DNA from 2 places in the Leifsonia lichenia genome. Region 2 is predicted to be linked to the other one. Evidence: predicted binding sites of a transcription regulator. Region 2 holds the regulator's gene; the other holds the start of a gene.
What was found. The regulator LexA, encoded in region 2, represses DNA repair genes until DNA is damaged. The targets are predictions, from matches to a motif close to TCGAACANNTGTTCGA.
Positions count from the first base shown of each region.

Region 1: a site for LexA is predicted at 7,643-7,658, ahead of ACYVGI_RS04035 (DUF6504 family protein). Genes of this name have one in related genera too.

Region 1 is NZ_BAAGWT010000001.1:851,604-862,633, reverse strand. Features, by position in the region: gene ACYVGI_RS04075 (beta-glucosidase H) at 1-1,145, shown strand, start outside; gene corA (magnesium/cobalt transporter CorA) at 1,269-2,240, shown strand; gene ACYVGI_RS04065 (class I SAM-dependent methyltransferase) at 2,325-3,464, shown strand; gene ACYVGI_RS04060 (hypothetical protein) at 3,505-3,747, shown strand; gene ACYVGI_RS04055 (AraC family transcriptional regulator) at 3,776-4,618, shown strand; gene ACYVGI_RS04050 (MFS transporter) at 4,674-5,888, opposite strand; gene ACYVGI_RS04045 (GNAT family N-acetyltransferase) at 5,885-6,466, opposite strand; gene ACYVGI_RS04040 (LysE family translocator) at 6,504-7,298, opposite strand; gene ACYVGI_RS04035 (DUF6504 family protein) at 7,326-7,595, opposite strand; gene ACYVGI_RS04030 (hypothetical protein) at 7,883-8,128, shown strand; gene ACYVGI_RS04025 (hypothetical protein) at 8,133-8,288, shown strand; gene ACYVGI_RS04020 (hypothetical protein) at 8,342-9,214, opposite strand; gene ACYVGI_RS04015 (GNAT family N-acetyltransferase) at 9,561-10,049, opposite strand; gene ACYVGI_RS04010 (DUF2834 domain-containing protein) at 10,046-10,585, opposite strand; gene ACYVGI_RS04005 (hypothetical protein) at 10,582-11,030, opposite strand, start outside.
Region 2 is NZ_BAAGWT010000002.1:941,741-952,770, forward strand. Features, by position in the region: gene hisB (imidazoleglycerol-phosphate dehydratase HisB) at 1-63, opposite strand, end outside; gene ACYVGI_RS09040 (histidinol-phosphate transaminase) at 60-1,163, opposite strand; gene ACYVGI_RS09045 (LysM peptidoglycan-binding domain-containing protein) at 1,912-2,280, opposite strand; gene lexA (transcriptional repressor LexA) at 2,515-3,234, shown strand; gene ACYVGI_RS09055 (metallopeptidase family protein) at 3,390-3,740, opposite strand; gene metE (5-methyltetrahydropteroyltriglutamate--homocysteine S-methyltransferase) at 3,851-6,202, opposite strand; gene ACYVGI_RS09065 (methylenetetrahydrofolate reductase) at 6,199-7,233, opposite strand; gene hflX (GTPase HflX) at 7,523-9,076, opposite strand; gene ACYVGI_RS09075 (class I SAM-dependent methyltransferase) at 9,134-9,748, shown strand; gene dapF (diaminopimelate epimerase) at 9,837-10,718, opposite strand; gene miaA (tRNA (adenosine(37)-N6)-dimethylallyltransferase MiaA) at 10,721-11,030, opposite strand, start outside.

The sequences.
Region 1 (11,030 bases), on a different contig from region 2:
CAGACACCGCGGTCGTCGAGGCGACCACCACGTTCACCGCGCCGGAGGACGGCGAGTACGCGGTCGGTTTCGCCGGGCTCGGACTGTTCCGGTTCGAGGTGGACGGCGAACTGAAGAGCGACGGCCTGTTCTTCCCGGAGGGCACGGACCCGTTCATGGCGTTCCTGAACCCGCCCAAGCAGTCGTTCCCGCTCCAGCTCACGGCAGGGCAGTCGGTGTCGCTGCGGCTGGAGCACCGCCCGCAGCAGCAGCTCGGCCTCGCCGCAGTGATGTTCACCCTCGGCTACGAGGAGCCGTTCGGCACGGCGGAGGACGAGCTGGAGCGCGCGGACGAACTGGCCGCGGCATCGGATGTCGCCGTCGTAATCGTCGGCACCACGGAGCAGCTCGAATCCGAAGGGTTCGACCGCACCGGCCTCCGGCTGCCGGACGGCCAGGACGAACTGGTGCGGCGCGTGGTCGCGGCGAACCAGAGGACGGTCGTCGTCGTCAACTCCGGCGGCCCGGTCATCCTGCCCTGGCTCGACGAGGCGCCGGCCGTGCTCCTCACCTGGTTCCCCGGTCAGGAGCTGGGGCACGCCCTTGCCGACGTGCTCACCGGCGCGGTGGAGCCCGGCGGGCGCATCCCGACCACCTGGGCCGCGACGGAGGACGACGTGCCGGTCTGGCAGGTCGAGCCGGTCGACGGGCAGCTCTACTACGACGAGAAGCTGAACGTCGGCTACCGCGAGTGGCTGCGCCGTCAGGCGGCAGGCGGCCCCGCCCCCGCCATCCCGTTCGGGCACGGCCTCGGATACACCGTGTGGGAGCTCGGAACGCCGGGCATCGACGACGCTGCGGGCGCGCTCACGGTGAGTGTGCCGGTGACGAACGTGGGCGACCGTGGAGGCAAGCAGGTGGTGCAGGTGTACCTGTCGCGCGTATCCGGCTCGGAGGTGGAGCGCCCCGTGCTCTGGCTGGCCGGGTACGCGGTGGTGCGGGCGGATGCGGGAGAGGCGACGGTCGCATCCATCTCCGTCGAGCCGCGCTCGCTGCAGTACTGGTCGGTGGAGGACCACGCCTGGCGCACGGAGGCCGGTGTGTACGCGGTGCGGGTGGGCGTCTCGGTGGCCGAGCTGTCCGAGGCCGTCGAGTTCACGGTCTGACCGAGGCGCATCCCGAGGAGTGGTTCCGAACCGCCACGCAGGCGCGCCCGCGGCAGTTCGGAACCGCTCGTCGCCGTTCGAGCGGGTAACGTTGCGGCAGCCCGTCGGAAGGAAACCCCCGCCATGATCGTCGACAACGCCGTGTACGTGGACGGTCGGCGCACCGCGGACCCGAGTTCGCTCGAGCAGACGTTCGAGACCGTGCACGAGCGCAACGGCTTCGCCTGGATCGGCCTCTACCGACCAACCGAGACCGAGCTGGGCGAGGTCGCCGCCGAGTTCGAGCTGCCCGACCTCGCCGTCGAGGATGCGCTGAGCGGCCACCAGAGAGCGAAGCTGGAGAAGTACGGCGCGACGACGTTCGTGGCGCTGCGGCCTGCGCACTACATCGACGAGACGGAGAAGGTCGAGTTCGGCGAGGTGCACGTGTTCCTCGGCGAACAGTTCGTCATCACCGTCCGCCACTTCGAGTGGCCGGACCTCGCCGTGGTGCGGCACAGGATGGAGCGTGAGCAGCGCCTGCTTGCTCTCGGCCCGATCGCCGTGCTTTACGGCATCCTGGACCAGATCGTCGACGACTACGCGCCGGTGATCGCCGGACTCGAGAACGACATCGACGAGATCGAGGACCAGCTCTTCAACGGTGATCGCACCGTCTCCCGCCGCATCTACGAGCTGTCCACCGAGGTCATGACGTTCCAGAGGGCGGTCAACCCGCTCGGCGCCGTGCTGCAGAGCCTGCGGGATGCACTGGCCGCGTCCGGCGCCGACGAGACGCTGCGCGACCGGTTCCGGGATGTGCACGACCACGTCATCCGCATCGTGGAGCGGGCAGACGGCTTCCGGCAGATCCTGCAGAACGCGCTGCTGGTGCACACGACTCTGGTGGGGCAGGCGCAGAACGACGAGGTCAAGAAGATCTCCTCGTGGGCGGCGATCCTGTTCACCCCGACCCTGGTCGGCACGATCTACGGGATGAACTTCGACCACATGCCGGAGCTGCACTGGCTGTTCGGCTACCCGTTCGCGCTCGCGCTCATGCTCGCCACCGGCGTGGGCCTCTACTGGGCCTTCCGCCGCAACAACTGGCTCTGACCGGCGCACGACTCGTGCCGAGCGTGCGGTGCGCACGGTGGCGACCGCACCTTCGGCACGACTCGTGCTGCGAGAATTGACCGCGTGTTCGAGTATGCGGAGTTGCGGCGGTGGCCGGACGTGGAAGGCGAGAACCTGTTCGCGTCGGACGCGGCCGACCGGCTGATCGCGGAGGTGGCGCGGGATGCGCTCGCCGCGCTACACGACAGCTCCGGCAGTCTCGTGGTCGTCGGCGACACCTACGGCGCCCTCACGCTCGCGGCGGCCGCCGGCGGTGCGCGCGGCATCCGCGTGCACCAGGACCCGCTGACCGGCGAGCAGGCGCTCGCCGCCAACGCCGCTGCGCTCGGCCTGGCCGACGCATACACGCAGCACCCGCTCGACGCCGGTCTCGTCCGTGACGCGCGGGTCGTGCTGCTGCGGCTGCCGCGGAGCCTGGATGCGCTCGACGAGATCGCGACCCTGGTGGCAGAGCACGCGCATCCGGAGGTCGTGGTCTACGCCGGGGGGATGCTGAAACACATGAGCATGGCGATGAACGGTGTGCTCGGAGCGGCGTTCGGCTCCGTCACGGCGTCGCTGGCCAGGCAGAAGGCGCGGGTCCTGACCGCGGAGCGTCCGCATCCCGTCGCTCCCGTTGCCGCGTCGGCCAGGGAGCGGTGGCCGGAGCGCGCGTACGACGACGAGCTCGGCGTGTGGGTGTGCGCGCACGGCGCCGCCTTCGCCGGCACGTCGATCGACATCGGCACCCGGTTCCTGCTGAGCGTGGTCGACGACGCTGCCCCGCATGCTCGCACGGCTGTCGACCTCGGCTGCGGCACCGGAGTCCTCGCCACGACGCTCGCTCTGCGCAGGCCGGGCCTGCGCGTGATCGCGACCGACCAGTCGGCCGCGGCCGTCGCCTCCGCCACGGCGACCGTCGCCGCCAACGGCGTCGCCGACCGGGTCGCGGTCGTCCGCGACGACGGGCTCTCGGGGCAGCCGGACGGCAGCGCCGACCTGATCGTGCTCAACCCGCCGTTCCACATCGGCAGCGCCGTGCACACCGGCGTCGCGCACCGGATGTTCGCGGACGCCGCGCGCGTGCTCGCCCCCGGCGGCGAACTGTGGACCGTGTGGAACTCGCACCTCGGCTACCGCGCCGCGCTGGAGCGCACGGTCGGGCCGACCAGGCAGATCGCCCGCAACGCGAAATTCACGGTGACCGCCTCCCGCCGCGGCTGACCTGTTGCCTTCCGCGCGGGAAGACGCGAGGCTCGTCTGCATGAGTCACGACAGCGCACCGGATGCCCAGATCGCCGCCGTCCGGGCGGCCGTCGCAGCGGGCGACCCCTCTGCCGCGCGGCTGAACCTGCACCCGTACCTGCACTGGACGTTCCCGGACGGCACGACGCTGCGGGGGCGCATCCACGTGCTGGCGGCGCTGTCCGCGCTGGCCGAACTGCCGGAGCCCGCGTCCGTCGAGCTCCGGGACGGCCAGCTCTACCGGTGGGTGTCTGCGGAATAGCGACGTCCGCGGCACTGTTTTCGCCAGAGTGACGATCACCGCGCTGACCTCCCCCGCCACACTCGACGAGCTGCTCTCGACGCTCGAATGGCACGTGGACGAGTCGCGCCGTGACGCGCTCGCCGCTGGCGCGGGCATCCGCTTCGCCAAGCCGACGTTCCTCTATGTCGTCGACGGGGCCGCGCGCGTGCGCTCGACCGGTCCGCAGGCCGTGTCGCTCACCTTCGCGACCGGCGACGTGGTCTTCACGCCCGGCCGCCACCCCGTCGAGCTGTCTGCCGAGTCGGCGGCGCAGGTCGTCGTCTCCGAGCTGCGGCCCGTCGGCGGCTCCCGTGCGCTCGACCTGCTGCCGGAGCTGATCGGCGTGAACAGGCTGGCGGACCTCGATCCCGCCATCGCTCTCCTCGCCTCCCGGATGGGCTGCCCTGCGCAGCCGGGGCGGGCGGGCGACAGTGTGATCTGCGGGCGAATGGCGACGACCATCGTCTCCGTGGCGATCCGCGCCTGGGCGGAGGGCGACTGCGCTCCGGCGAACTGGCCGGCGCCCGTCGAGGACCCCTTCGTCGCCCGCGTGCTCGACGCGATGCACGGCGACCCCGGGCATCCCTGGACGGTGGGCGACCTCGCGGCCGTCGGGGCGATGTCGCGGACGACCTTCGCCGAGCGCTTCCGCCAGCAGGTCGGCCAGTCGCCCGCGAGCTACCTCGCGCAGGTGCGGATGGACGCGGCGATGTCCTACCTGTCCAACGACGAGCTGACCGTGAGCGAGACGGCCAGGATGCTCGGGTACGAGTCGGACGCGGGGTTCAGCCGCGCCTTCCGGAGGCACACCGGCTCCGTCCCGTCGGTGTGGCGGCAGCGGGCGAGCTGAGCCGCCGCCTCGTCCACGCTGCGGAGCCCGGCGCTCAGCCCGGCCCGCCCGGCGCTCAGCCCTGCACGGCCCGGCGTCGCCCCGCACTGCCGAACAGCACCACGCCCACCGCGACGACGATCACCGCCACGACGTACGTGGTGCGCACATCCACGCTGTCGACCAGGATGCCGCCGATGCCGGCCCCCAGCGTGATCGCGAGCTGGAACCCGGCGACCACCAGGCCGCCCGCTGCTTCCAGCCGGTCCGGGATGTAGCGGCCGGCCCAGGTGTTGATGACCGCAGGCCACGCCCCGAAGCCGAACCCCCACACCGCCACCGCGATGGCGACGACGATGACGGAGCCCTGCCCGACCACCGAGAGCAGGATCGCGAAGGCGATGAAGGCGGGCTGCAGGTAGCGCAGCAGGCCGAGGAACCGGTCGGCGAGCGCGCCGACCACGAGGTTGCCGACCACGCCGCCGATGCCGAACAGCACCAGCAGCCCGGCGGCCAGGCCCGTGTCCAGCCCAGGCACCTGGTCGAGGGCGAGCCGGATGAACGTGTACGCCATGAAGTGACCGAACACGATCAGGATGTGACCGGCGAGCCCCTGCCGCACGCCGGGCCGCCGCAGGGTGTCGCCGAGGATCCGCAGGCTCGACGCCGCTGCCGGAGCGATCGGCGGGAGCGACAGGCGCAGGGCGACGGCGACGATGGCGGTCAGTGCAGCAGCGCCGAAGAAGACGCCGCGCCAATCGATGATCTCGGTGAGGAACACACCCACCGGCACGCCGGCGACGACCGCGAGCGTCATCCCCGCGCTCACGATGGTCATCGCTCGGCCGAGCCGGTCGGGGCTGGCGAGCTGCGCCGCGACGGTCAGCGACATCGACCAGAACCCGCTGATGGCCACCCCGATGAGCAGGCGCGCCACGAGCAGCACCCACAGCGACGGCGCGACGGCGACCGCCAGGTTGGAGACCGCGGCGAGCACGGCGACGAGCACGAGCAGCGTGCGCCGATCCATCCGCGGGATGAGGATGCCGATGGTGGGCGCCGCGAGGAACCCGACGAACGCGGTGACGGTCACGGTCTGCCCCGCCTGCCCGGGCGTCACCCCGAGCTCCGCGGCCATAGCGGTCAGCACACCGGACGGCAGGAACTCGGCGGTGACCAGCACGAAACTAGTCAGCAGCATGACGATGAGCGCCACCCAGTGCGTGCGCGCGTGGGCGGGGGCGGTCGGTGCGGGGGAAGTGGCCCGGATGGGAGAGGTGTCTGTCGTCACCGTTCCACTCTGGCGGACGAGGACGGCGCGCACGTGACTCTGCGTCCGCGGTGGGCGACCATCCGTCCGGGGGTGCGCGCCATCACCACGCGCGGCCACTCCGCGAGCCCGAGTCCGTGCGCCTCCTCCTCGCGCACCCGTTCGCGCAGTTCGTCGCCCACGGCGTCGTCGGGCAGCACCTGGAAGCCCAGCCGTGCGTAGTACGGCGCGTTCCATGGCACATCGGCGAAGGTGGTCAGCGTGAGCCCGGCGAGGCCGCGCGAGCTGGCCCATTCGTCGGCGACCTCGATCAGCCGCGCGCCGAGCCCCTGGCGCGCGTGCGACGGATGCACGGACACCTGCTCGATGTGGGCGCGTCCTCCGAGCGCTTCGACCAGCAGGTAGGCGACGGGCGTGTCCGTCCCGTCGACCGCGACCAGTGCTCCGCCGCCCCGGATGTGCGCCGCCAGTTCGTCGGCGGAGGGCGGGTCGTCGTCGGCGATGTCGGCGAGCCCGATGCTGCGGAACGCCTCGCCCGCCGCGCGCTCGATGCCCTGGATGGCCCGGATGTCCGTGGTCTGTGCCGCTCGAATCGTCACCGTACGAGCGTATTGGACACGCGCGCGAGCGGCGCGGTCAGCCCTCGGCGCCAGCGGCGACCGTGCCGATTCCGAGTGCGGCGAGGATGGCCGCCGAAACGCGTTCGAGCACGCGGGTGACCCTGGGCCGCTTCAGCCAGGCGACCATCCGGGACGCCAGCAGCACCACGACACCCAGGTAGGCCACGGAGACGAGCGCGTCGACGGCGCCGAGCAGCATCGTCTCGCCGAGGCCGGCGTGCGCGGGAACGAACTGCGGCACGACGGCGAGGAAGAACAGGCCGACCTTCGGGTTCAGCAGGGTGGAGAGCATCCCGGCCAGCAGGCTGCGGACGGACCAGCCGCGGCCGGTTCCTGCGATCGGGGCGGTGGGACGGGCGCCGCCCGCTGCGTCTGAGGTCGCTGCGGTGGAACCCGCGTCGCCCGCTGTGCCTGAGGTCGCTGCGGTCTCGGCCGCCGCCGTCTCCGCCGCCGCTGCTGCCTCCGCTGCCGCTGCCGCCGCTGCTGCCTCCGCTGCTGCCTCCGCTGCCGCTGCCGCCCTGGCGCTCCTGCGCGTCGCCACGAACGCCATCACGCCGAGGTAGATCAGGTACAGCCCGCCCACGATCTTCACGATGCGGAACACTTCGGCCGACTGTTCGAGCAGCGTCGCCAGCCCGATGGCGACGAGCGCGGCCCACACCAGCGACCCGAGCGAGCAGCCGACCGCGGCGGCGAATCCGTCGCGAGCGCGGCCCATGCTGTAGCGGAGCACGAGGAACGTGTCCGGCCCCGGCGTGAGCGCGAGCACCGCGCACAGCCCGGCGAACGCGAGGATCGTGAGCAGCGACATGCGACGATCCTAGGGCCGTGCCCGCGATCAGGCGTACGTTCGCAGCAATTCCCAGCGGCCGTCGCCTGTGGGCCGGACGTCGAACATCCGCACGTCGCCGTCGGCGACCGAGCAGCCTTGGAACCGCCAGCCCGCGAGTCTCCCCGCCGGATGCGTGAGCGCGTCATGCCAGGCGACCTCCTGCAGCGGCGTGGGCTGATCGGTGACGACGTAGCGGGTGCCTCGCCAGACAAGGCGGGTGGGCCTGCCATTGTCGGTCCAGACAGAGACGATGTCGGTCGCGTGCGTCATGCTCATGACAGCCTCCAAAGGGTTCAGGGATGCTCCTATTGAACCATTAACTTTCGAACATTTGTTCGAGTAAATCGAAGCTGATTAAGACCGCCAGGGTGGTGACGCAGCAGCGGCTGGTCGTTGCTGACATCGTGAAACCCCGACGCTCTCATCTTGTCGTTGCGGCCGTGCGCAGGTTTTGAGGGTGGATCATATAGCGACCTCCTTGTTGCCTGGGTGTCTGCCGCGCGTGCCTTCATCGGAAGCACTCATCGCGCGGTACTGGAGCGTCAACGGCGGAGGCGGCTTCTGTGACTGACTGGCAATTACGCCCTCATCTGCCGCCAGGCTCGCAACAATCCACATGTGAGTCGATCGACTGTCCCGATGGGAACGTCTTCGTCGCGCGGGAGCCGCACGGCGCCGAGTCATGTGATCGCGTGAACGCCGCCGACATCGGTATCTCGATCACCGATCTCGACGCAAACAAGTACACCCGCGTGTCGGTGACCGATTGCGATCACTTCCTGCACACTACGACGGCCAGCGCTCAGTGAGCAGTTGGTCGCGCACGACGAACTGCCCGTGGCGATTGTCATCCACGGCGTCACGCGCACGGCGGGCCAGAGCGAATCCCGCTCGCTCAAGCAAACCCAACAGCGGCGGCTGGCCGAGGGGAACAAGATCGCTGGCGTATACGGCATCTTCGGCGTGTGAGTGCGTAGCCGGTTCTCGGGCGCGCGCAGACTACCGCAGGCGTTAGCCCGGGCTCAGGCGCGCTTGGTGCTATTGGCGAGGCGAACGATGAGAGCGCCAACGATGTGGACGGTAAGCCAGGCATCTTCTGGGAGTGGCGAGGTGGAGTGATGAGCATCGCCCATTGAACTGCGGTCGGCGGAAACCCACTGCATCATGTCGTCGAGCGCGTGGGTGAGCCGTTCGTCGTGTGACGCGAAAAGACCCTTCTTTCGCCCGTCGACGATGAGCGGGCCGAGTGCATTGCCCTTGCATCCGAGTGCTTCTAGCGCTTCCTGCATCGCGGTGCCAGCATCGGTGATCGCGTCGGCCGGAGATCCGCCGTGCAACTCGCCGAGGGCATCCTGATAGGCCGCCTCGACCTTGTCCCACCCTTCACGACCTCCAAGCAACCGGAGTGCTGGCGCGACGACTTCGGCGTGGAGCTCAAGAGAGTTCTTCTCAACCATCTCACCGCCGATGTACTCATAGCTGATGCGGTGTCGCTCGAGGCGTTCGTTGACGAACGTTTCGTAGTGCTCCTCTCCCGCGCGACGAACCCGAGGCCCGGCCGGGTCGTGCTGGTAAAGCGCGAGAAGATAGCCGCCGATCGCTTCCCCAATCGCCTCGACGACAGTCGGCATCATGTAGTCGTAGCAGGTGTCGATATACCGGCTAGTGTCCATATCCGCGCTCAGGCCGGTGAGAGTCCGAAGGCCCTCGTCGTCGAGAATCAACTCCCGCGTCCGGATGAGGATGTGACCGCCAGTCGACCCACCGAAGGTTCCGCGGACGTACCGCTCAAGCTGAATGCGGAACTCAGCGGAAAACTCCTCCGTCCAAAAGCTCGCACCAGCAGCCTCTGCTTCTTTGCGCTCTCGCTGCTCACGACGTTGATTGTGCAACATGAGCACATGCTAACGAGGACCACAAGCACATATGGCAGATCGGTCGCGACACCCATTGGTGACGACCCGCGGTATCAATCTTGTGTCCACTTGGACGGAAGTTCGTGCGTCTAGTGCAACTCTCGTCGGTTAAGAGCGAAGATTTGCGATTATGGTCGCCGATCGGGGCGCTGAATGCGATCTCGGCGGGGTGTTACCCGCTGACCCCGACACAATCGTGCGATTGCGAGGCTGTATAGAGTTGGCGACGCCGACTAGAAACAGACCGGCGAACGCCGTACCCATTAGCTGAGTGCAAGCATCAAACGGTCGGGCTCGTGGCACCGACGACGCGCCTCCGCGACTGTCAGAGCGCAACGGTGACCGTCTGCGACAGCTCCCCGCTCAGTGGATGCGCGTGCCCCGGCCCGCGCTGCGCCCACCCGCGCGAGGCGTACAGCCGCACGGCGGCGGCGTTGGAGGCGAGCACGTGCAAGACCAGGGCGGTGTGCCCGGCGGCACGCGCATCCCCGGTGGCGGCGTCGAGGAGCTGCGCGCCCAGCCCGGCACCCTGTGCACCGGGGGCGACGGCCAGCATGGCGAGGTATGCGGCGTCTGGCGGGTCGGTCGCGGCTCCGCTGCCAGGCTCGGTCACCAGGGCGAACCCGGTGACGTCGCCGTCGTCGTCGCGGGCGCCGTCGCGGGCGACCAGAAAGGACACCGTGGCTCTGGCAAACTTCGCCGCGCAGCGCTCCGCGGTGCCGGTGGGGGCAGGCCGACCGTCGCGCTCGGCGACGGCATCGAGCCACAACCGGATGCACGCATCCCGGTCGGCGGCGCGGCCCGCCGCGATCACGCAGCGCCGCCTGGGTTCGCGCCGTCTGCGGTGCCGTCTGCGGCCGGGCCGCCCGCGGTGGTACCGCCCGCGGTGGCGTCGCCAGCGCCACCCGCGCCGCCCGCGGTGGCTTCGCCCGCGTCGCCCGCGTCGCCCGCGTCGCCCGCGTCGCCCGCGCCGCCCGCGCCACCCGCACCCGCGCCACCCGCACTCCGCCGCGCCACCAGCGCCCGCTCCCGCATCGCCAAGAACAGCGGCAGTGCGAACGCCAGCGCCACCAGCGGGATGAGCACCACGTACACCCACACCAGCCGCATCCCGAGCCTCCTGCTCTCGAACAGCATGAACGCGACCGCTGCGATGGCGGTGATCAGCACATCCACCGTCAGCGAGAGGACGGCCGGGCCGCTCTGCAGCCAGTCACCAACGAAGTCGCGCCGGCCGGCGATGGCGGCGACGTTGAACGTCCACGCGCCGACGAGCCCCACGATCGCCAGCACCAGGAAGAACGCGGCCCTCCCGTTCCAGCCAGCGCCGATCCAACCGCCGCGGGTCATGCCGTCGCTCCCGCGTGCAGCGTCGGATGCGTGCTCGATCGCATCCCGAGTGCCAGCACCACAGCCGCGGCGAGCATCCCGCCCGCGAGGATCGCCCAGCCTCCGGCGAGGAAGACGCCGTCCGGGTGCACGATCGACTGTCCGGCGAGAGCCTGGAACGTCACGAGTGTCACGACCGCCGCGTAGACCACCGTCGCCACCACCACGAGGCGCAGCCGCACCCGGTCGTCGGAGAGCACGCGCCAGTGCCGCCCGAGCCAGCCGAGCGCGATGGCGAACAGCGGCAGCACCTGCAGCGCGTGCATCCCGACGAAGTGCGGGATGCGGAGGTCGCCGCCCACCGTGCTCCAGCCGAGCAGGGGGAGGCCGGGTCCTCCGTCGGCGAGCCCGACGGTGTGGGCGCCGGCGATGCCCTGGAAGTCGTGCAGTTGGGCGGCCGTCGGGC
Region 2 (11,030 bases):
GATGCTCAGCTCGATGCTGGACTCGCTGGTCTCGCGCTGCAGGGTGGCGATGCGATTCGTCATGACAGCGAGTTTACCGGGGCGTCCGGACGCCCGAGCGCCGCCAGCGCGTCGAGGAACGCGGTGGTCTCGGCCTCGGTGCCCGCGGTCACGCGGAGGTGGTGCGGGATGCCGACGTCGCGGATGAGGACACCGCGGGCGAGCAGCGCCTCGAACGTCGCCTGCGGGTCTGCGACGCCGCCGAACAGCACGAAGTTGCTGCCGCTGCGGTGCGGCTGGTAGCCGAGCCTGGCCAGCTCGGTGACGAGCCGGTCGCGCTGGATGCGGATCTCCCCGACCATCGCGAGCATCTCGCCGGAGTGGGCGAGCGCCGCGGTGGCTGCGGCCTGGGTGAGAGCGGACAGGTGGTACGGCAGGCGGACCAGACGGAGCGCATCCACGACGGCCGGGTCTGCGGCGAGGTAGCCGACACGCGCTCCGGCGAACGCGAACGCTTTGCTCATGGTGCGCGAGATCAGCAGGCGCGGACGGCCGGGCAGCAGGCCAAGGGCGGTCTGCTCGCCGTCCGGCAGGAACTCGGCGTACGCCTCGTCGACGATCACGATGCCGCGGGCCGCGTCGTACGCGGCCTCGATGGTCGCGAGCGACAGCGGCGTCCCCGTCGGGTTGTTCGGCGAGCACAGGATGACGATGTCCGGGTCTTCGCGCCGGATCTGCTCCGCGGCGGTCTTCGCCGACAGCTCGAATTCGCCGTCGCGGTGCGCGGCGATCCAGCTCGTGCCGGTGCCGGATGCGAGCAGCGGGTACATCGAGTAGGTCGGGCTGAACCCGAGCAGGCTGCGACCCGGTCCCCCGAACGCCTGCAGGATGTGCTGCAGAACCTCGTTGGACCCGTTGGCCGCCCAGATGTTCTCGGCGGTCAGTCCGTGCCCGAGGTACCGCGCGAACGACTCGCGCAGCTCGGTGAACTCCCGATCCGGGTAACGGTTGACGCCCCCGATCGCCGCCGAGATGCGCGCGACGATGTCGGCGGCCACATCCGCGGGCACCGGATGCGTGTTCTCGTTCACGTTCAGCGCCACCGGAACGACCTTCTGCGGCGCTCCGTAGGGGGTCTTGCCCCGCAAGTCATCACGAATCGGCAAATCGGAAAGAGAAGTCACCCACCAATGCTAGTCACGCGGCGCACCGTGTGACGCCGAGCGGCTGGCGAACCCGCACGGCACTCCGTTCGAACGGAGACCCCACGCGCCACGCCGCGAACGCCTCCTTCCGAACGGAGAACCCGCACCCCACCAGCAGCAACCTCCTGCCCAACGCAGAACCCGCACCCCACCAGCAGCAATCTCCTGCCCAACGGAAACCCCACACTGCTAAGCAGCAAACTCCTGCCCAACGGAGAACCCACACCCCACCAGCAGCAATCTCCTGCCCAACGGAGAATCCACACCCCCGTCAGCAGCAACCTCCTGCCCAACGGAGAACCGACACCGTCAAGCAGCAAACTCCCGCCCAACGCAGAACCCACACCCCACCAGCAGCAAACTCCTGCCCAACCGAGAACCCACACCCAACCAGCCACGACCTCCTTCGGATCGAAGCACCCAGCTCACCACCGTCACCCGGCGGCACTGCCGCGGGACCGCTCGGCTCGGTTCCGCAGGACAATCCGTACGACACGCCGCCAACTTCTCCTTCCGAACGGAGAACCGACACTTGACCGGCCCAAGAGTCCTGCCGAGCGACGAACCACCCCACCAAGGCGCCCCAAATTCCCCCCCGCACCCCGCACTCCGCGCCCGCGCCCGCACCACCCCACCAGCCACGCAAAAAGGGCGCACCCATCCAGGCACGCCCTCCCCAAACTTCCCCAGCGCTCTCAAACCCGCGCTACCGAGGACCGCCCGGGCCCTACCCCGCGTACTGCGTCGGAATCGCCAACTGCTGGCCCGGCGACACCACGGCGGTATCGAGCTGGTTCAGCGAGACGATGTCCGCGATCACATCGCGGGGGTCTGCGCTCGGCGCGACCTTCTCCGCGATGCTCCACAGCGACTGGCCTGACTCGACCGTCACGTAGTGGAACTGCACGTGGGCCTGGTCGCCCGAGGCCGCAGCGCCTCCGCCGTTGAGCGCGAAGACGAGGGCTCCGACGATGAGCGGCACGGAGGCCAGCGTGGTGAGGACGACGCGTCCGCGTCGCGTGAGACGAAGGCGCGTGCGCGCGCCCACGGGCGTCGGGAACTGCGACGACGACATCGTGATCGTTGCTGTGCTCATGCTGCTGACCTCCTAAGATTCCGCACCCGGTGCTTGGCCGGCAGGCCGGATGCGAAGCTGTGTTCCGAATATATCTTCGAATGTTCGAAACCACAAGCACGATTCAATGACGAAAAACACCAGTGATTTCGAGACACGCTCGAACACATGTTTGTTTTACCCCTGCATCGTGGATACAGTTTCGATTGTCTGGACTTCACTCAACCAGGCACCACCGACATTCGGGCCGGCCGGATGCGCAGACGGGTCACGAAAGGGACGACCGTGGCGAACGACAACCAGGGAGCACGCGAGCGCGGGGGCACGCGCAGACGTAAGAACCTGAGCGAGAAGCAGTTGTCCATCCTCGACGTCATCCAGCGATCGGTGAGCCAGCGCGGCTATCCGCCGAGCATGAGGGAGATCGGCGACGCCGTCGGCCTCTCGTCTCTGTCGAGCGTCACGCATCAGCTCAACCAGCTCGAGCTGAGCGGCTACCTGCGCCGCGACCCGAACCGGCCGCGCGCGCTGGAGATCCTGATCGACCTGCCGTCGAACTCCTCCGAGTCGGTCGACTACGAGAACCAGACGCCTGTCGGCGACGCCGCGATGGTCCCGCTCGTCGGCCGCATCGCCGCCGGCGTGCCGATCACCGCCGAGCAGCAGGTGGAGGAGGTCTTCCCCCTCCCCCGCCAGCTCGTCGGGAACGGCGAGCTCTTCATGCTGAAGGTCGTGGGCGAGTCGATGATCGACGCCGCCATCTGCGACGGCGACTGGGTGGTCGTCCGCACGCAGAAGACCGCGGAGAACGGCGACATCGTCGCGGCCATGCTCGACGACGAGGCGACGGTCAAGGTCTTCCGCCAGCGCGACGGCCACACCTGGCTGCTGCCCCGCAACTCCAACTTCGAGCCCATCCTGGGCGACTACGCCGAAGTCCTCGGCAAGGTCGTGGCGGTCCTCCGCGCCGTCTGACCGACACCCCAGCGTTTCCGAGCCCGGCCCGTGGATGCACGGCCGGGCTCACGCGCATCCACCCTGCTCTGCACCCCATCGAGTCCGACGTCGTTCACGCGGCCGGCCGCGACCGACAGCGAACAGCGTCAGACTCGATCGGCGGACCAGGCCGGTCACGCCCAGCCGAGCTCCTGCAGGCGGGCGTCGTCGAGCCCGAAGTAGTGCCCGATCTCGTGGACGAGGGTCACCCGAACGCGCGCACGCAGCGCATCCAGATCCGCAGCACTGGCAGCGAGGTTGTTGCGGTACAGCGTGATCCGGTCGGGCAGCTCGCCGAACCCGTAGACTCCGCGCCTGGTCAGTGGATGCCCGCTGTACAGCCCGTACAGTCGCGGCCGGGCGCCGGGCGGCTGGTCCTCGATCAGGATCGCCACGTTCTCGAGCGGCGCGACCATGTCCGGCGGCAGCGCGTCGAACACGTCGCCGACCATCGCTTCGAACGCATCAGCCCCGATCTCCACCATTCCCCCATCCTCACCCCGAACGCGATCGAGCCCAGGGTTTTTCAACGCATCCGGGCGGAATACGGTGAAAAACCCTGGGCTCGATGGCGTCGAGGCGTGGAGGCCTGGGGCTAGGCGGTGACGGGAGCGGCGGCGCGCACGGCGCGCGTCGCGGCGATGATGTTGCGCAGCGACGCGACGGTCTCGTCGTAGCCGCGCGTCTTCAGTCCGCAGTCCGGGTTCACCCAGAGCTGGCGGCCGGGGATCGCACCGAGCGCCGTCTCGAGCAGCTCCGTCACCTCGGCGACGGACGGCACGCGGGGCGAGTGGATGTCGTACACGCCAGGGCCGATGCCGTGCTCGAACCCGGAGCTCTGGATGTCGTGGACGACCTCCATGCGCGACCTGGCCGCTTCGATGCTGGTGACGTCCGCATCCAGGTTGCGGATCGCGTCGATGACCACGCCGAACTCCGAGTAGCAGAGGTGGGTGTGGATCTGCGTCTCGTCCCGCACACCGGACGTCGCGAGCCGGAACGACCCGACCGACCAGTCCAGGTACGACGCGTGGTCAGCCTTCTTCAGCGGAAGCAGTTCGCGCAGCGCGGGCTCGTCGACCTGCACCACCCGGATGCCCGCGGACTCCAGGTCGGCGATCTCGTCGCGCAGCGCGAGCGCCACCTGGCGCGCAGTCTCGCCGAGCGGCTGGTCGTCGCGCACGAACGACCAGGCCAGGATGGTCACAGGCCCGGTCAGCATCCCCTTGACCGGCTTCGGCGTGAGGCTCTGGGTGTACGTCGACCACTCGACCGTGATCGGCTTGGGCCGCGACACGTCACCCCACAGGATGGACGGGCGGGTACAGCGGGAGCCGTACGACTGCACCCAGCCGTTCTGCGTCACGGCGAACCCGTCGAGGTTCTCGGCGAAGTACTGAACCATGTCGTTGCGCTCCGGCTCGCCGTGCACGATGACGTCGATGCCGATCTCCTCCTGCAGGTCGACGACGCGCTTGATCTCGTCGCGCATCCGGCCCAGGTACTCCGCCTCGGTGATCAGCCCCTTCGCGAACTGAGCGCGCGAGCGGCGGATGTCGCCGGTCTGCGGGAACGACCCGATCGTCGTGGTCGGCAGGAACGGCAGCCCGAGGGCCGCATCCTGCGCCGCCAGCCGGTCGGCGTACTCCCCGCGGGCGAAGTCGGCCTCGGTCAGCGCCTCTTCGCGTGCGCGCACAGCGGGAACCCGCACCCCTGGCGCAGCCGCGCGGTCCGCCAGGGCAGTGGATGCGGCACTCAGGTCGTCCTGGATGGCCTCGTGGCCGTCGACCAGCCCGCGGGCGAGCGTCGCGACCTGTCCGACCTTCTGGTCGGCGAACGCCAGCCAGCTCTTGAGCTGGTCGGACAGCTCCGGCTCGTCGTCGACGTCGTGCGGCACGTGCTGCAGCGACGTGGAGGTCGCGACGGCGACGTCCGGGGTGAGCGACAGCAGTTCGGTGAGCGTGCCGAAGGCGGCTTCGAGGTCGCCGCGCCAGATGTTGTGGCCGTCGACCACACCGCCGACGATGGTCTTTCCCGACAGCCGGGATGCGGTGTCCGCGTCGAGCCCGCGCGGAACGGAGCCGCGCACCAGGTCGAGCGAGAGCGCCTCCACCGGGGAGGCCGCGAGCACGGGGAGGGCGTCGTCGAGGCTGCCGTAGGGGGCGGCGACGAACAGCGCCGGCCGCGCGGGGACCGCACCGAGCGTGTCGTACGCCGTCGCCAGGGCGGCGAGCACCGCATCCCGCGGCTCGTCGATGGACTCGCTGACGAGAGCGGGCTCGTCGAGTTGCACCCACGGGGCGCCCGCCGCCGCGAGGCGCGACAGCAGTTCGGCGTAGACCGGAAGCAGGTCGCCGAGGCGCGACAGCGGGCTGAAGCCATCGGGAGCCTCGTCGCTCGGCTTGCTGAGCAGGAGGAAGGTCACCGGCCCGACGATCACCGGACGGGTGACGAACCCGGCAGCCTTCGCCTCCTCGAACTCGCGCACGATGCGGTCGGACGCGAGCCGGAACGCGGTCTCCGGGCCGATCTCGGGCACCAGGTAGTGGTAGTTGGAGTCGAACCACTTGGTCATCTCGAGCGGCGCGTTCTCGCCTTCGCCGCGGGCGATCGTGAAGTATCCGGCCAGGTCGACGGCGCCGTCCGCGTCGGCGAGCGACGCGAACCGCGACGGGATCGCTCCGACCGTGACCGCCGCATCCAGCACCTGGTCGTAGTAGCTGAAGCTCTCCGGGATGGAAGCGTCGTCGCGTCCGAGGCCGAGGGCCGCAAGGCGCTCGCGCGTCACGGAGCGCAGCTCGGCGGCGGTGGCTTCGAGCTCGTCGGCGGTGCTGTTCCCCGCCCAGAAGCTCTCCACGGCTTTCTTCAGCTCGCGCCTGCGCCCGATGCGCGGGTAGCCGATGATCGTCCCCGTCGGGAACGGGATGCGGAAGGTGGTGTCGGTCATGCTGGTTCCCTTTCGGTGGTGCTGGGGTCGGTCGGTCTGGTACTGGTCGTGGTGCTGGTCGTGGTGGCGATTGCGGCGGGGGTTGCGGTGGCGGTTGCGGCGGCGGTGTCCGCGCGGAGGAGCCCGATCCTGTCGAGCACCGCGAGCACCGCCTCGTGCTGGTTGAACGTGTACAGGTGGATGCCCGGTGCGCCGCCGTCGAGCAGTGTCCGAGCGAAGTCGGTCGCCCAGGCGATGCCGATCTCCCGCTGCCCCTCCTCGGTCGGCTCGATCTCGAGCTGGATCGCGAGCTCGCTCGGCAGGTCCTCGCCGCTCAGCTCGAGCATCCGCTTCAGCCTGGCGGGACTGGTGACGGGCATGATGCCGGGCAGGATCGGGAAGAGGACGCCCGCATCCCGTGCCTTCTGGGCGAAGCTGAGGTAGTCCTCCGGGTGGAAGAACAACTGGGTGATGCCGAGGTTCGCACCGGCGGCCTGCTTGGCGAGCAGGGTGTCGATGTCCTGGCTGACGCCGTGCGACGTCGGGTGCCCGTTGGGGAAGGCGGCGACGGCGATCTGGACGTGCTCGCGGTGCGAAAGCACGGTGCTCGCCGGAAGCCCGGGAACGGCGAGCTCGCCGTACGGGACGCGCTCCGCCTGCACCCGGTGGATGAGCTGCACCAGCTCGGCGGAGCTGTGCAGGTCGCCGAGGCCGGTCTCCCCCGGCGCGAGGCCCGCCGGCGGGTCGCCGCGCACCGCGAGGAAGCGCCGGATGCCCGCATCCAGGAACTCTCGGATGAGCTGCCCGGCCTCCGCGTGCGACGAGCCGACGCAGGTGAGGTGCGCCATCGGGCTCACGTCGGTGTTGTCGAGGATGTAGCGCAGCACGTCGAGCGACGACGACCTGGACGACCCGTTGGCGCCGTAGGTGACGGAGATGAACTCCGGATGCGCGGCCGCGAGCTTCTGGATCGTCGCGGGCAGCGCCTCTGCGGCGCGCGCATTCCGCGGCGGGTACAGCTCGAAGGAGAACCGCGCGTCGGTACAGCTCATGGCGTCCTCTGGTGTCGGTGGCGTGACGCGTCGCCCCGCCCGGGGCCGCGCCCGCCTCGGTCAAGGTGGGGCCCCGCCGGACGGCCGGGGCCGTTCGGTGAGGTTTTCGCGGGCGGGTGCCGGGCTCGGCTGTCGCACCACCGAGCGGGTCGCCCGCTGCGGTTGAATGGCAATCTAGCAACCGTTGGCGTGCGACGGTATCCCTGTGTCACCGTGTGACGCCGGAAGACGCGAAAAGCGGGCAAGGACGATTCGTCCCTGCCCGCTCTTTCGTGCCGTGCGGTGTCCGCTAGGCGGTCGGCTCCACCGCGAACGCCTCGAACACCGACAGGTATTCCGGCATCACGCGCGCCCGCACCCTCGTGCCGTCCTCGACGTACTCGGTCGAGACCACGCGGCCCCGCTCGTGCAGCGCCGAGATCAGGTCGCCGCGGTCGTACGGAACGACCAGGTCGACCTCGACCGAGTGGTCGGGCAGCAGCCGTGCGATGGCCGCGAGGATCTCGTCGATCCCCTCGCCCGTGCGCGCTGAGGCGAAGATCGCCCCTGGCTCCAGCCCGCGCAGCACCAGCCGGTCGTCCGGCGTGATCAGGTCGGACTTGTTGAAGACCACGATCTCCGGCAGCTCGCGCGCACCGACCTCGCCGATCACATCCCGCACCGTCGCCAACTGACTGGCGGGGTCTGGATGCGAACCGTCGACCACGTGGACGATCACGTCCGACTCCGCCACCTCTTCGAGTGTGGAGCGGAACGCCTCGACCAACTGATGCGGCAGGTTGCGCACGAAACCGACCGTGTCGGCCAGCGTGTAGAGGCGGCCGTCAGCGGTCACCGACTTGCGGACGGTCGCATCCAGGGTCGCGAACAGCGCGTTCTCGACGAGCACGCCCGCCTTGGTGATGCGGTTGAGCAGGCTCGACTTGCCCGCGTTGGTGTATCCCGCGATGGCCACCGACGGCACAGCGTTGCGGTTGCGGTTGGCCCGCTTCGCATCGCGCGCCGGTTTGAACCCGGCGATCTGCTTGCGCAGCTTGGCCATCCTGGTGTGGATGCGGCGACGGTCCAGCTCGATCTTCGTCTCACCCGGACCACGCGACCCCATACCGGCGCCCGCTCCACCGACCTGGCCACCTGCCTGCCTGGACATCGACTCGCCCCAGCCGCGCAGACGCGGCAGCAGGTATTCGAGCTGCGCGAGCTCGACCTGAGCTTTGCCCTCGCGGCTCTTGGCGTGCTGGCTGAAGATGTCGAGGATCACGGCCGTGCGGTCGATCACCTTCACCTTCACCACGTCTTCGAGCGCGCGCCGCTGGCTCGGGGCCAGCTCGGTGTCCGCGATCACGGTGTCGGCGCCGAGGGCGGCGACGACGCCGGCGAGCTCCTGCGCCTTGCCCTTGCCGAGGTAGGTGCTCGGGTCGGGGTGCGGTCGACGCTGGAGCAGCCCGTCGAGCACCACGGCACCGGCAGTCTCTGCCAGGGCGGCGAGCTCCCTGATGGAGTTCTCCGCATCCTGCAGCGAACCCTGCGAGTAGACGCCGATGAGCACGACGTTCTCCAGGCGGAGCTGCCGGTACTCGACCTCTGTGACGTCTTCGAGCTCGGTGGAGAGTCCGGAGACACGGCGGAGCGCTGCGCGTTCCTCGCGTTCGAACTGCTCGCCGTCGTGGCCGGCGTCGTCGGTGTGCTCGGTCTGGAGCGCCTGGGCGCCCCCGCCGAACAGCGTCATGCCGGCGCGGCTCTCCGCGGCGGCGAGCACGCGGGCAACGACGTCGGCGTCGCGGCTGGTGTCCGTCGGCTGATCGGCCGTCGGCGTTTCTTCTGTGCTCACATGTTCATTCATCTGAAAATCCTGCATCTGGGTTAACCCTAGTTTGTTAGCGTCCTGTACGGTCCTCTTATGGCCAGCGGAGATCACTACTTTTCCCCGGCGCCCGAGAGCGAACTGAAGCTCCGTCCGTTCACCGTCCGACTCGCCGGACAGACCTTCGAGTTGACGACGGCGAACGGAATCTTCAGCCCCGAGCGCGTTGACACGGGTACGCGAGTGCTCCTCGACCATGTCCCCTCAGCACCGCCAGGAGGTCACCTCTTGGACCTCGGATGCGGCTGGGGGCCTGTGGCTCTCACACTTGCTCTCGAATCCCCTCACGCGACCGTCTGGGCCGTCGACGTCAATACCCGAGCGTTGGACGTGGTGCGCAGGAACGCGCAGAAGCTCGGTCTCACCAATGTAAACACATCCACGCCGGATGATGTTCCCGATGATGTATTTTTTACGACGATCTGGTCGAATCCGCCCATCCGGGTGGGCAAGAACGAGCTGCACAATCTGCTGGAGCGCTGGCTGCCGCGCCTCGAGCCGGGCTCGGACGCGTGGCTGGTCGTGCAGCGCAACCTCGGCTCCGACTCGCTGCACCGCTGGATGCAGGCGACCTTCCCCGACCTGAGCACCACGCGCGCGGCCACCTCCAAGGGCTACCGTGTCCTCCGCGCCCGCCGCTCCGCCGCCTAGCCGCCCAAGCAATCGAGCCCAGCCTTTTTCACCTCAAACACGCGACTCGCGGTGAAAAACCCTGGGCTCGATTGCGTGGCGGGTGAGGTCAGGCGAGGTCGATGGTGCCCGTGTAGACGAGCTCGGCGGGGCCGGACAGGGCGACGTGCTCGCCGTCCTCCGTCGCGAACATGCGGACGCCGACCGTGCCGCCCGGCACATCCACTCGCCACTGGTTCGGGGCGCCCTGCCCGGCCCAGTAGCGCACGGCGAGAGCCGCGGCCGCGGCTCCCGTGCCGCAGGACAGGGTCTCGCCACTTCCGCGCTCGTGCACGCGCATCCGGATGCGTCCGACGCCGTCGACGATCAGGGGCTCGTGCGGCACGACGAACTCGACGTTCGCTCCGTCGGCGGGCTCCGGCTCGATGTGCGGGATGTAACTGAGGTCGGCGGCTTCGAGCTCCGACTCGTCGGCGACGGCGACCACCACGTGCGGGTTGCCCATGTCGATCCCGAGTCCTGGCCGTGCCACCGGAAGCTCCTTGGCGCGCACCAGCGGCTCGCCGCCGTCGAGCGACCACCGTCCGAGGTCCACCTGGAAGCCCGTGAGGTTGCGCTGCACGTCGCGCACGCCAGAGCGGGTGCCGATGGCGAGAGTGTCGCCGTCTGCGAGCTCGGCGAGGCCGGACGCGAGCAGGTAGCGCACGTACACCCGGATGCCGTTGCCGCACATCTCAGCGGGCGACCCGTCCGCGTTGTAGTAGTCCATGAACCACTCGGCGCCGTCGTCCTCTGCCAGCGCCTCTGCGCCCTCCGGGAGGTGCTTCGACCGCACGGCGCGGATGATCCCGTCCGCGCCGATCCCGAAGTGCCTGTCGCAGATCTCGGCGATCTGCGTCGCGCTGAGGTTCACCTGGCCGTCCGGGTCGGAGAACAGCACGAAGTCGTTTCCCGTGCCCTGACCTTTGGTGAAGTGGAGGGTTGTCGCCATGCTCACAGCCTACCGAGCGCCGAGGCGGTCAGATTCTCGTCGTCGTAGTCCAGCCAGTGGATGCGCGGGTACCGTTTGAACCAGCTCACCTGCCTCCGCGCGTACCGCCTGGTGAGCTGCTGGGTCTGCGCGATCGCCTCGGCGCGGCTGAGCTCTCCGCGCAGTTCGGCGAGGGCCTGCGCGTAGCCGATCGCCCGGCTGGCCGTCACACCGCGCTCCAGCCCGAGCGGGATGAGTCGCTCGACCTCGTCGAGAAGGCCCGCGTCCCACATCCGCCCGACGCGTGCATCCAGTCTGGCCGTCAACTGCTCG